Regions from separate parts of the Limnohabitans sp. genome, predicted to be linked through region 2. Evidence: predicted binding sites of a transcription regulator. Region 2 holds the regulator's gene; the other holds the start of a gene.

Region 1 (5,733 bases), 110 kb from region 2:
GCGCTGCAGCTCGGCGTCGTTCACGCCCTCGGTGGCCACGCGCTGCACTTGTGCGCGCAAGGCAGCTTCGAGTGCTTGTGGTGTTTGGCCTTTGGCAGGCACGCCTTCGAGATAAAAGAATTGCGGACCCCGGCCCATGAGGCCGTTGTACGCCCCGGCGCTGTCGGCCAGGCGGTTTTCGCCCTGCGTCAGGGCGCGGTCCAGGCGCGCGCCGCTGTAACCATCGAGCACAGCCGCCAGCACGGTCAAGGCCAGGGCATCGTCATGCTCGGGGGAGGCCGCCAGACTAGCCAAGCGCGGCACCTTGAAGGCCAGGGCCACATACGACTGCTCGGCCGGGGCCTTGAACGCCAGGCGGCGCAGGCCTTGCTGCGCGGGCTCGTCCCGGGGTTTGCGCTCAGGCACCGCGCGGGTTGGGATGCTGCCGTAATACTTGTCGGCCAGCGCCTTGACTTGCAGCGGGTCCACATCGCCCGCCACCACCACCACCGCGTTGGCCGGGGTGTACCACTTGCGGTAAAAGTCGCGGGCGTCTTGTGGTGTCATGGCCTCCAGATCGCTCATCCAGCCCACGATGGGGCGGCGGTAGGGCGAAGCCGACAAAGCGGTGGCCGAGAGCATTTCGTGCAACTGGGCACGGGGGTTGTCGTCGGTGCGCAGGCGCCGCTCTTCTTTCACCACCTCCAACTCTTTGGCAAACTCTGCATCGGGCCACTGGTTGTTGGCAAAACGGTCCGACTCCAGACGCATCACGGCTTCGAGTTGGTTGGAGGGGATTTGCTGGAAGTAACCGGTGTAGTCCTTGGCGGTGAAAGCGTTTTCTCGCCCGCCCAGTGCCGCCACGCGGCGCGAAAACTCGCCCGGAGCCAATGTGGGCGTGCCTTTGAACAACATGTGCTCCAACACATGGGCCACGCCGCTGGTGCCATCCACCTCGTCCATGGAACCCACACGCAGCCACACCATGTGCACCGCGGTGGGGGCACGCCGGTCGGGTTTGACCCACAGAGCCATGCCGTTGGCCAAGGTGAAGGTGTGCACCTGGGCCGCGCTGGCTGCTGGGGCCTGGCCTGTGGGTTGTGGGGCCTGCGCCGTGGCGCTGAAGCTGCTGACCAGCAGGGCTGATGCCAGCGAAAGTCCCAAGAGAAAGTTCGGTTTCATAGAATGCATGATCCTTGAAATCCACGACATGTTCAGTTTCTTCAAAAAAAAATCCCCCCCGGTCGAGGTGCCATCGCCTCCCGCAACGCCTGCGCGCCCTTTGTCACAACCTGCCGCACCCACGCCGACGCCCGCGCCCACGCCCGCGCAGCCTGAACCCGCGCCCACCCCAGCCGCCCGCCAGGGCTGGATGGATCGCCTGAAAGCGGGTCTGCGCAAAACCGGCTCCAGCATCACCACCGTCTTCACCGGCACGCGCATCGACGACGAACTGTACGAAGAGCTGGAAACCGCGCTGCTGGTGGCCGACACCGGTGTCAAGGCCACGGAATATTTGCTGCAAGACCTCAAGCGCCGCGTCAAAGAGGCCAAGGCCACCGAGCCGTCGCAGGTCAAAACCTTGCTGGCCGATGCCATCACCGACTTGCTGACGCCCCTGCAAAAGCCCCTGAGCATTGGCGACCATAAGCCCACCGTGATCATGGTGGCGGGCGTGAACGGCGCAGGCAAAACCACGTCCATTGGCAAACTGACCAAGCACTTGTCCGACGAGGGCCTGAGCGTGCTGCTGGCTGCGGCCGACACCTTCCGTGCTGCGGCCAAAGAGCAACTGGCGGTTTGGGCCACCCGCAACACGGTGGAGATCGTCAGCCAACAAGGCGGCGACCCGGCCGCTGTGAGCTTTGACGCGGTGAGCGCGGGCCGCGCCCGGGGCCGCGATGTGGTGCTGGTCGACACGGCAGGCCGCCTGCCCACCCAAACGCATCTGATGGAAGAGGTCAAAAAGATCAAGCGCGTGGTGCAAAAGGCCGATGGCACGGCACCGCACGAGGTGCTGCTGGTGATCGACGGCAACACCGGTCAAAACGCGCTGGCCCAGGTGCGCGCCTTTGATGACACGCTGGGCCTCACGGGCCTGATCGTGACCAAGCTGGACGGCACCGCCAAAGGCGGCGTGCTGTGCGCCATTGCCCGCGAAAAGCCAATTCCGGTGTACTTCATCGGCGTGGGCGAGAAGCTGGAAGACCTGGAAACCTTCAACGCCCGCGAGTTTGCCCAGGCCCTTTTGAGCTGAACACCCCGGTTGGCACCGTGGCCCAGCGCACAGACGGACCCCAGCTCCCCCTCTTAAAATCAGGGAAAACCCGAGGAACCTCAGACCCCCGAGGCCGTCCTTTAGCACTCCTCACCAGAGAGTGCTAATATTGGGGTATTCTGAAAGGAGTTCTGGTATGTACGTTCAAACTGGTTCCCCCGCCACAGCCATCGCGCTGAGCAACCCCTGGGCGGTCGTGCCCTCGCTCGGCCACCTCGACGCCTACATCTCTGCGGTCAACCGCATGCCCATGCTCACCCTCGAGGAAGAGCAAGAGGCCGCCCGCCAACTCAAAGCCAATGACGACCTCGAAGCCGCCCGCAAGCTGGTGCTCTCGCACCTGCGTTTGGTGGTGTCGGTGTCGCGCCAATACCTGGGCTACGGCCTGCCGCACGGCGACCTGATCCAGGAAGGCAATGTGGGCCTGATGAAGGCCGTCAAGCGCTTCGACCCTGATCAAGGCGTGCGCCTGGTCAGCTACGCGCTGCACTGGATCAAGGCCGAAATCCACGAGTACATCCTGAAAAACTGGCGCATGGTCAAAGTGGCCACCACCAAGGCCCAGCGCAAGCTGTTTTTCAACCTGCGCTCCATGAAGCAAGGCTACAAAGCCGATGCCGATGAAGGCACCCACCGCGACACCCTGACCCCCGACCAGGTGGATTCGATGGCGCACAGCCTGAACGTCAAGCGCGAAGAAGTGCGTGAGATGGAAATGCGCATGTCCGGTGGCGATGTGCTGCTGGACCCGGCCCCATCGGACGACGGTGAGCAGGCCTTTGGCCCCATTGCCTACTTGGCCGATGTGAACCACGAGCCCACCGCGATGATCGAAGCCCATGAGCGCGACGTGATGGCCAGCGACGGACTGGCCACGGCCCTCAATGCCTTGGACGAACGCAGCCGCCGCATCGTGGAAGAGCGCTGGCTCAAGGTCAACGACAACGGCTCGGGCGGCATGACCCTGCACGACCTGGCTGACGAGTACGGCGTCAGCGCCGAGCGCATCCGCCAAATCGAAGTGGCAGCCATGAAAAAAATGAAAAAAGCGCTGCTGGAAGTGGCCTGAGCCTGCAGCAGTCGCCCACATGCGGACTGGCCATCGGGTTGCAAGACAGGCTGACCCCGCCACTGCCGACCTTGTGCGAGGGGATGGATACACCCGGGCGAGATGTCCAGACACTTGCCAAAGTTGCTGAACGAGGCTTCCCGATGGTTGCTGTCGATGGCTTGATTTTTGCTGATGCCCCACGGAAGGGCCGAGGCGCAAAGTCTCGACCTGAACAGGCGTCAAACGCACCGATATGCCCTTGAACACTTGGCCATAGGCGGTGTCGGCTTGGATGCGGTGCTTTTTCTCCAGCACCAGAATTTCACCCACCACATGCTCCCCGACATAGGTCCAGCCTGCCAACTCTGCCTGGCCACCTGCTCCGCACACCCCGCACTTGGTTAAGATGATGCCTTCTCAGTTCCCGCTTTTACTCAAGGACACTTTCATGCCCCAAAAGACACTGACCCGTCGTGTTGCCCGTCGCCTTGCCCTGACTTGGCTTGCCGGCTTGGCCTCGTCCTTGGCCTGGGCCCAAACTCCGATCGCTTGGCCAAGCCAGACCGTGCGCATGGTGGTGGGTTTTCCGGCCGGCTCCAGCCCTGACCTGACCGCCCGCGCCTTGGCCGAACCACTGGCCAAAGCCTTGGGACAGAGCGTCATTGTGGAGAACAAGGTGGGGGCGGGTGGCAACATCGCTGCCGATTTCGTAGCCAAAGCTACCGATGGTCACACCTTGGGCCTGATGATCAATGGGAATATGACGATCGCTCGCATCTTGAACCCCAAAGTGCCCTATGACCCGCTGAAGGACCTGGCCCCGATCAGCCTGATCGGTAAAGCCCCTCTGGTACTCACGGTGCCGACCAACGCCCCCGGCCAATCGGCCGCACAGTGGCTGAGCGAAGCGCAAAAAGCGGGTGACAAACTCAGCTATGCCTCGCCCGGAGTGGGCACTGTGGCCCATCTGGGAATGGAACTGCTCAAAACCAAAGCCGGGATTTCCCCTGTACACGTGCCTTATCCGGGCAATCCACAGATCATCACCGCCATGCTGGGTGGCCAGGTGCAAATGGCTTTGCTGCCACCGGCCATGTCTGCAGCTCAAGTCAGCAGCGGCAAGTTGCGCGCCATTGGCAGCTCCAGCAGCGGGCGCAGTCCTGTCGCCGCTGAAGTACCCAGCCTAACCGAGATCGGTGTGAAGGATTACCAACTGGAGATCTGGAACGCTTTAGCCGCACCCGCTTCTATGTCCCCCGCCGTGGCCAGCAAACTGTCCGCTGTTGTCAGTGACATCGTGCGTACCCCAGAGATGCGGGCGCGCTTGTTCCAGCAAGGCTGGCAGGTGGTCGGCTCCTCCCCGGAAGGCCTGCGTCACCGCATTGAGGCAGACACCAAGGCCTTGGGCGAGATCATTCGAAATCAGAAAATAGAAGTGAACTGAGGCCCAAACCGCCTTGCGCATGGGGCGGGCGGGCTCACTTGCCTGAAAGCAAGATTCTGGCGTCAGCTGCTAGAGCAGCGGCACCACTGGCGTGGCGGTTGTACAGACGGATGCGCCCTTGCGGATCAAATGTGAAGCTGCCCGCCGAGTGGTCCATGCTGTAACTGGTGGGGGTTTTGCCATCGACCTTTTTGTAATAGATCTTGAAGTCCTTGGCTACCTTGGGCAACTGCTCAGGCGCAGGTCGCAACGCGACAAAATCATTGCCGAAATTGGCCACATAGGCCTTGAGCAATTCGGGCGCATCACGCTCCGGGTCTATCGTGATGAAAATGCCTTGCAGCTTGCCCCCGTCTTCTCCCATCAATTGCTTGGCCTCTGCAATTTCCTGCAGGGCTGTCGGGCAAACATCGGGGCATTGTGTAAAACCAAAAAACACCACCACCACTTTGCCTGAAAAATCCTTCAGGGTGCGCACCCGGCCGTCCTGGTCACTCAGCTCCCAGCCTTGAGCATAATCCGCCCCGGTGATGTCCACTCCCCGAAAAGCCGGCTTGTCCTGACTGCATGCGCTCAGACCCAACAAGGACACCAGGCCCAAAGCTAACCAAAAGGAACGGTTTTTCATGTGTCATCAGAAAAGGTAATGATCCACCAGCAAGGCCGCAAACAAGGCGCTCAGGTGGATCAGTGAAAATCTAAAGGTCTTGCGCGCCAGTTCGTCAGAGTATTGCCGGTTTAAAGCCCAGGCATAGCCGATGAAGCCAAGGCTCAACACCACGGCCACGCTCAGATACAGCCAGGAGCTCATCCCGTAGACGAAGGGCATCAGGCACGAGGCCATCAAAACGAAGGTGTAGAGCAAAATCTGCAAGCGGGTGAATGCATTGCCGTGCGTGACAGGCAACATGGGCAAACCCGACTTGCGATAGTCCTCGACCCGATACAGCGCCAGGGCCCAGAAATGCGGCGGCGTCCATA
Region 2 (5,733 bases):
TAACCGATGAGATCAGCGTGGGCGACACCTCGGTGCCATACATTTCCTGGAGATGCCCCTGAATCTCACGTACCGTCATGCCTCGGGCATACAGGGACAAAATCTTGTCATCAAAACCCGTCCAGCGCGTCTGGTGCTTGGGCACGATCTGCGGCTCAAAGCTGGCGTGGCGATCACGGGGGATATCAATGGGCAGCTCGCCAAAGTCGCCTTTGAGGGTCTTTTTGCTTTTGCCGTTGCGGGCATTGCCAGCGGCGTTGGCCACGCTGGCATTCTTGGTGTGACCCAAGTGCTCGGTCATCTCGGCTTCCAAAGCGCGCTCCACAAGGCGCTTGGTCAGCTGCTTGAGCAGGCCGTTCTCGCCGATGAGGTCTTCAGGTTTTTTATAGCCAGCGAGCAGCTGGTCGATCAATTCGTTGCTGACGGTCATGGTTCATCTTTCTGGATGTTCGGCAGTTTCCTGCCATTTGACCGTTTACACAAAATTTAGGACACCCTCCCTCGGGGCCGTCCGACTTCATCACTCCCCGCGACAAGTCCAGTTCAAACTTGGCGGCGAAGTCTTCAAAGTTGGGCAGGTGCTCGGGCTTCTTGGTCGTCATGCGGCGTTGGCTTCTCTTTCGTTCATAGGCTTCGTTGAACTGTAAGGCCAAAACGCGGGCAATTTCGGGGGACTTGGTACGCAGGCTGTGCGATGCCTCGCGGCGCTTGCCCGCCTCGTCTGTCCAGACTACGCGCAGGCAGTACACGCCCATGCGGTTGACCTTCAGGCGGGGGACTCGGATCATGTGGGACACCCAGGTGGGACACCGACAAGACCCAGAAATGAAAAAAGACCGTTGACGAATCAACGATCTTTTCCATTTTGGTGCGGCTGGCAGGAATCGAACCCACGACCCCTTGGTTCGTAGCCAAGTACTCTATCCAGCTGAGCTACAGCCGCATCATGGAATAAATTATAGCAAGCTTTTATGGGCAACTTTGGATGCGACCGCAATTCAATGACAAGACGTACCACCTCGCTGGGCTTGACCTCGCACAAGGGATATTCTCGCTGCTTGATCACCGGCACAAACCCTGTTGGAGGTTGAAAATCATTCAAACAAGTACTGCCCATGGTTCGATGGTAGATCCCCTGGCCTTTTGATCGGTCACTCGACACTCAGCGAACGACTGATGGGCTGCTCTGTCGTTTTGGCCCGAGACGGTGCAGTGGGTGCGGTGGATCCATGGGGGGTGGGCGCTTTGGTGGCCTGCAACGCGGTAGGCGATGTGATGGACCCCGCTACGGGCCAGGTGCTGGCCGGTGCCCGCACGGTCGATGGGCTGCGCCTGCTGGACACTCAACGCGCCTTGATGGCGGACGGGCGCGACCATCGCCTCCTGTCGGGTATCAACACCACCATTGGCGTGGTGGCCACCAATGCCAGCCTGACCAAGCCCCAAGCCAAGCGCCTGGCCATGAGCGCCCACGACGACCTGGCCCGCAGCGTCCGACCCACACACACCACGCTGGACGGAGACGCCTTGTTTGCCTTGCCCACCGGCACAGAAAACGGCACACCAGACCTGATGTTGCTGACAGTCACGGGCGCCGAAGCCACGGCGCTGGCCACGGTCGATGCGATTCGGCAGGCGCAGGGCATCACCATCCAAACAGGGCTTGTTCCTGCGGCCATGAACAGGATAGCCTGAACCCAGAGACGACAAAGCCCACTCGGTGCAAAGTGGGCTGAGATGTGGATTGAAATGGTAGGGCGTGACAGACTTGAACTGTCGACCAAAGGATTATGAGTCCTCTGCTCTAACCAACTGAGCTAACGCCCCCACCGAAGCTGTGATTGTAGTGGGCGGCAGCGGCCTATTTGGACTGGCTCAGCGCGTTGCTGACCAAGCGCGAGGTGATGTTGACGATCTGGATCATGCGGTCATAGGGCATGCGGGTCGGGCCGATCACGCCCAAGGTGCCCACAATCTGGCCGTCGACCTCGTAGGGCGAGCTGACCACCGACAGTTCCTGCATGGGCACGATCTGGCTTTCGCCGCCAATGTAAATGCGCACGCCTTCGGCCTGGCTGGACACGTCCAGCAAACGCATGAGGTGGGTTTTTTGCTCAAACAGCTCAAACGCACGTCGCAAGTGGCCCATGTCGCTGGAAAAATCGCTGACCGACAACAAATTGCGCTCGCCCGCGATCACCACCTCGTTCTGTTCATCTGCCAGCGCCTCGGTGCTGACCTGCACAGCCGCTTGCATGAGGGTGGCGATTTCGCTTTGCAAGCTGACCAGTTCTTGCTGGACCCGACTGCGCACCTGCTCGATGGCCATGCCTGCGTAATGGGTGTTCAAAAAATTCGAAGTTTCGATCAGCTGGCTTTGCGAGTAATCGGTCTCGGTGAACAAAATACGGTTTTGTACATCACCTTCGGGCGAGACGATGATGACCAACAAACGCCGCTCGGACAATCGCAAAAACTCGATGTGCCGGAACACCGACGGCTTGCGCGGCGTCATGACCACACCCACAAAATGCGACAGGCTGGACAGCAAGTGGGCCGCACTGGCAATCACTTTTTGCGGCTGGTCGGGTGTGAGGGCCGGGGTTTCGATGCCGTCGCGCTGCACCGTGAGCATGGTGTCCACAAACAAGCGGTACCCCCGACTGGTCGGGATGCGCCCGGCCGAGGTGTGGGGGCTGGCGATCAGGCCCAACTCTTCCAGGTCGGACATCACGTTACGGATGGTGGCGGGTGACAAATCCAGGCCCGAGGCTTTGGAGAGCGTGCGCGAGCCCACAGGCTGGCCGTCCGCGATGTAGCGTTCCACCAGCGCTTTGAGCAATAACTTGGCACGTTCATCTAGCATTTGGTCATTTTAATGATGTAATTTGCGAATGAGCTCCAAGTTCCGTCACATTGCACTCTTTGGCAAATACCACACCACCGCGCATGGCGGGGCGCTGGAGAGTTCACGCCGCGCTTTGGACGACGTGGCCCAGTTCTTGACCCGGCAAGGCTGCGATGTGGTGCTGGACCAAGAAACCGCCTCGCACACGGGCTTGAACCAATACCCTGTGCTGGAGATGGCCGAGATCGGCGCGCAGTGCGATCTGGGCCTGGTGATTGGCGGCGATGGCACCATGCTCGGCATAGGCCGCCAAATGGCCCACCATGGCCTGCCGCTGATGGGCATCAACCAAGGGCGGCTGGGCTTCATCACTGACATTCCCCTGCAAAGCTACCAGACTGTGTTGCTGCCCATGCTGCAGGGCCATTACCAAACCGAAGACCGCAGCTTGCTGCAAGCCCACGTCATGCGCGACCAGCGCAGCGTGTTCAGCGCGCTGGCCATGAACGATGTGGTGGTCAACCGGGGCGGTACCTCGGGCATGGTCGAGTTGCGGATCGAGGTTGACGGGCGGTTTGTGTCCAACCAACGGGCCGACGGCCTGATCATCGCCACGCCCACGGGCTCCACTGCTTATTCACTCTCGGTCGGTGGTCCCTTGATGCACCCGGCCATGGGCGGCTGGGTCATGGCCCCCATTGCACCGCACACCTTGTCGAACCGCCCCATCGTGCTGCCCGAGTCCTGCGAAATCAGCATCGAGATCGTGGCGGGGCGTTATGTCAGCGCCAACTTTGACATGCAATCGCTGGCAGATTTGATTTTGGGTGATCGGATCGTGGTCAATCGTTCAGAGCACAAAGTGCGCTTTTTACACCCGGCAGGCTGGAATTATTTCGACACCTTGCGCAAAAAAATGCACTGGAACGGGGGCGATTGAACCATGGCATTGACGCACATCACCCTGCGCGACTTTGTGATCGTGCACGAACTGGCGCTGGACCTGAGCTCAGGCTTTAGCGTATTGACCGGCGAGACCGGTGCGGGCAAATCCATCCTGATCGACGCCCTGCAACTGGCCTTGGGTGCCCGCGCCGAAGCCAGCGTGGTGCGTGAAGGTGCCAGCCGCTGCGAGGTGTGTGCCGAGTTTGAGCCCACAACCCGCATTCAGGCATGGCTCGAAGAAGCCGGGTTTGAGGCCAGCGCCAATTTACTGCTGCGCCGCACGGTGGACAGCAGCGGCAAAAGCCGCGCCTGGGTCAACGGCAGCCCCGCCACCGCCACGCAACTGCGCGAGCTGGGTGAGCAGTTGCTGGACATCCATGGCCAGCATGCTTGGCAAAGCCTGACACGACCTGACGCGGTGCGAGGCTTGCTCGATGCCTATGCGGGCACCGACACGCGCCCGCTCAAAGCCGCTTGGCAGGCCTGGCGCCAGGCTCAGCAAACGCTGGCCGATGCCCTGCAAGCACAAAGCACTTTGGCCAACGAACGCGAACGCCTGGCCTGGCAAATCGGCGAACTGGAAAAACTGAACCCGCAAGTGGACGAATGGCAAGAGCTGAGCTCCCAGCACAGCCGTTTGGCGAACGCGCAAGCCTTGATCGATGGGGCCAACCAGAGCACGGCCTTGCTCGAAGGCGGTGAGAGCGACAGCGAAAGCGGCGCGTTGCGCCAGCTGTCCCGCACCATCCAAACCCTTCAATCTTTGGGACAGTATGAGGCCGAATTCAACGCCTTGGCCGAGGTGCTGGCGTCTGCGCAGGCCCAAGCCGAAGACGTGGCCCATAGCCTGCACAGCTATTTGCGGAAAACCGACCTGGACCCACAGCACTTGGCCCAACTGGACGAGCGCATGGGTCTGTGGCTGTCGCTGGCCCGGCGCTACAAAAAAATACCGGACGAGCTGCCCTTGAGCTTGCAAACCTGGCGCCAAGAGCTGGCCCAGCTCGATGCCGCCGCCGACCTGGACAGCCTGCAAAAAGCCGAACAAGCTGCCCACAAAGCTTGCCTGCAAGCAGCCAAAGCCGTATCAAATCAACGCCAAAAAGCCGCTAAACCATTGGCCCAAGCCGTCAGCAGCGCGATGCAGCAACTGGGCATGCAAGGCGGCCGCTTTGAGGTGCAGTTGCAAACCCTGGATGCGCCCGCGCAACATGGCCTGGAAGAAGTCAGCTTTTTGGTCGCCGGACACGAAGGCAGCACGCCCCGGCCCGTGGGCAAAGTGGCCTCGGGAGGCGAGCTCTCGCGCATCGCACTGGCCATTGCGGTGACCACCAGCGAGCTGGGCGAAGCCAGGACCTTGATCTTTGACGAGGTGGACTCCGGCGTGGGCGGTGCTGTGGCCGAAACCGTGGGCCGATTGATGAAACAACTCGGCCAACACCGGCAAGTGCTGGCCGTGACCCACCTGCCCCAGGTGGCCGCCTGCGCAGACCACCACCTGCTGGTGAGCAAGGCCGCGGCCAAGGGACAGGTCATCAGCCAGGTGCGTGGCGTCAAGGGCGAAGAGCGCGTGAACGAAATCGCCCGCATGTTGGGCGGCGAAAAGCTGTCCGCCACCACCCTAGCCCACGCCCGCGAAATGCTGGGCGATACCCCGCTGAAACCCCAAGGCCGCAAAGCCGCACAAAGCTGAGCATGGACATCATCCTCATCACCGGCATGTCCGGCTCTGGCAAATCGGTGGCGCTGCACGCCCTGGAAGACGCGGGTTATTACTGCGTGGACAACCTGCCGCCTGAGTTGCTGATTCCATTCGTCAAGCTCGAAGAGCAACACCAAGAGCGGCGTCTGGCGATTGCCATCGATGTGCGCAGCGCCTATTCTTTGCACCTGATGCCTGAGCAAATGGGTTTGCTGAGCAACATGGGCATGACGGTGAA

What was found. The regulator HrcA, encoded in region 2, represses chaperone genes, less so after heat shock. The targets are predictions, from matches to a motif close to TTAGCACTCNNNNNNNNNGAGTGCTAA.
Region 1: the regulator HrcA is predicted to act here: its motif matches at 2,338-2,364, upstream of rpoH (RNA polymerase sigma factor RpoH).

Annotation. Positions count from the first base shown of each region.
Region 1 covers NZ_JAAVVW010000002.1:350,166-355,898, forward strand. The annotation lists gene HEQ17_RS01805 (pitrilysin family protein) at 1-1,161, opposite strand, end outside; gene ftsY (signal recognition particle-docking protein FtsY) at 1,190-2,236, shown strand; gene rpoH (RNA polymerase sigma factor RpoH) at 2,394-3,326, shown strand; gene HEQ17_RS01820 (tripartite tricarboxylate transporter substrate binding protein) at 3,757-4,752, shown strand; gene HEQ17_RS01825 (SCO family protein) at 4,787-5,380, opposite strand; gene cyoE (heme o synthase) at 5,387-5,733, opposite strand, start outside.
Region 2 covers NZ_JAAVVW010000002.1:240,498-246,230, forward strand. The annotation lists gene HEQ17_RS01250 (IS256 family transposase) at 1-430, opposite strand, end outside; gene HEQ17_RS01255 (hypothetical protein) at 384-788, opposite strand; tRNA gene HEQ17_RS01260 (tRNA-Arg) at 867-943, opposite strand; gene HEQ17_RS01265 (P1 family peptidase) at 1,177-1,695, shown strand; tRNA gene HEQ17_RS01270 (tRNA-Ile) at 1,751-1,827, opposite strand; gene hrcA (heat-inducible transcriptional repressor HrcA) at 1,862-2,866, opposite strand; gene HEQ17_RS01280 (NAD kinase) at 2,895-3,788, shown strand; gene recN (DNA repair protein RecN) at 3,792-5,486, shown strand; gene rapZ (RNase adapter RapZ) at 5,483-5,733, shown strand, end outside.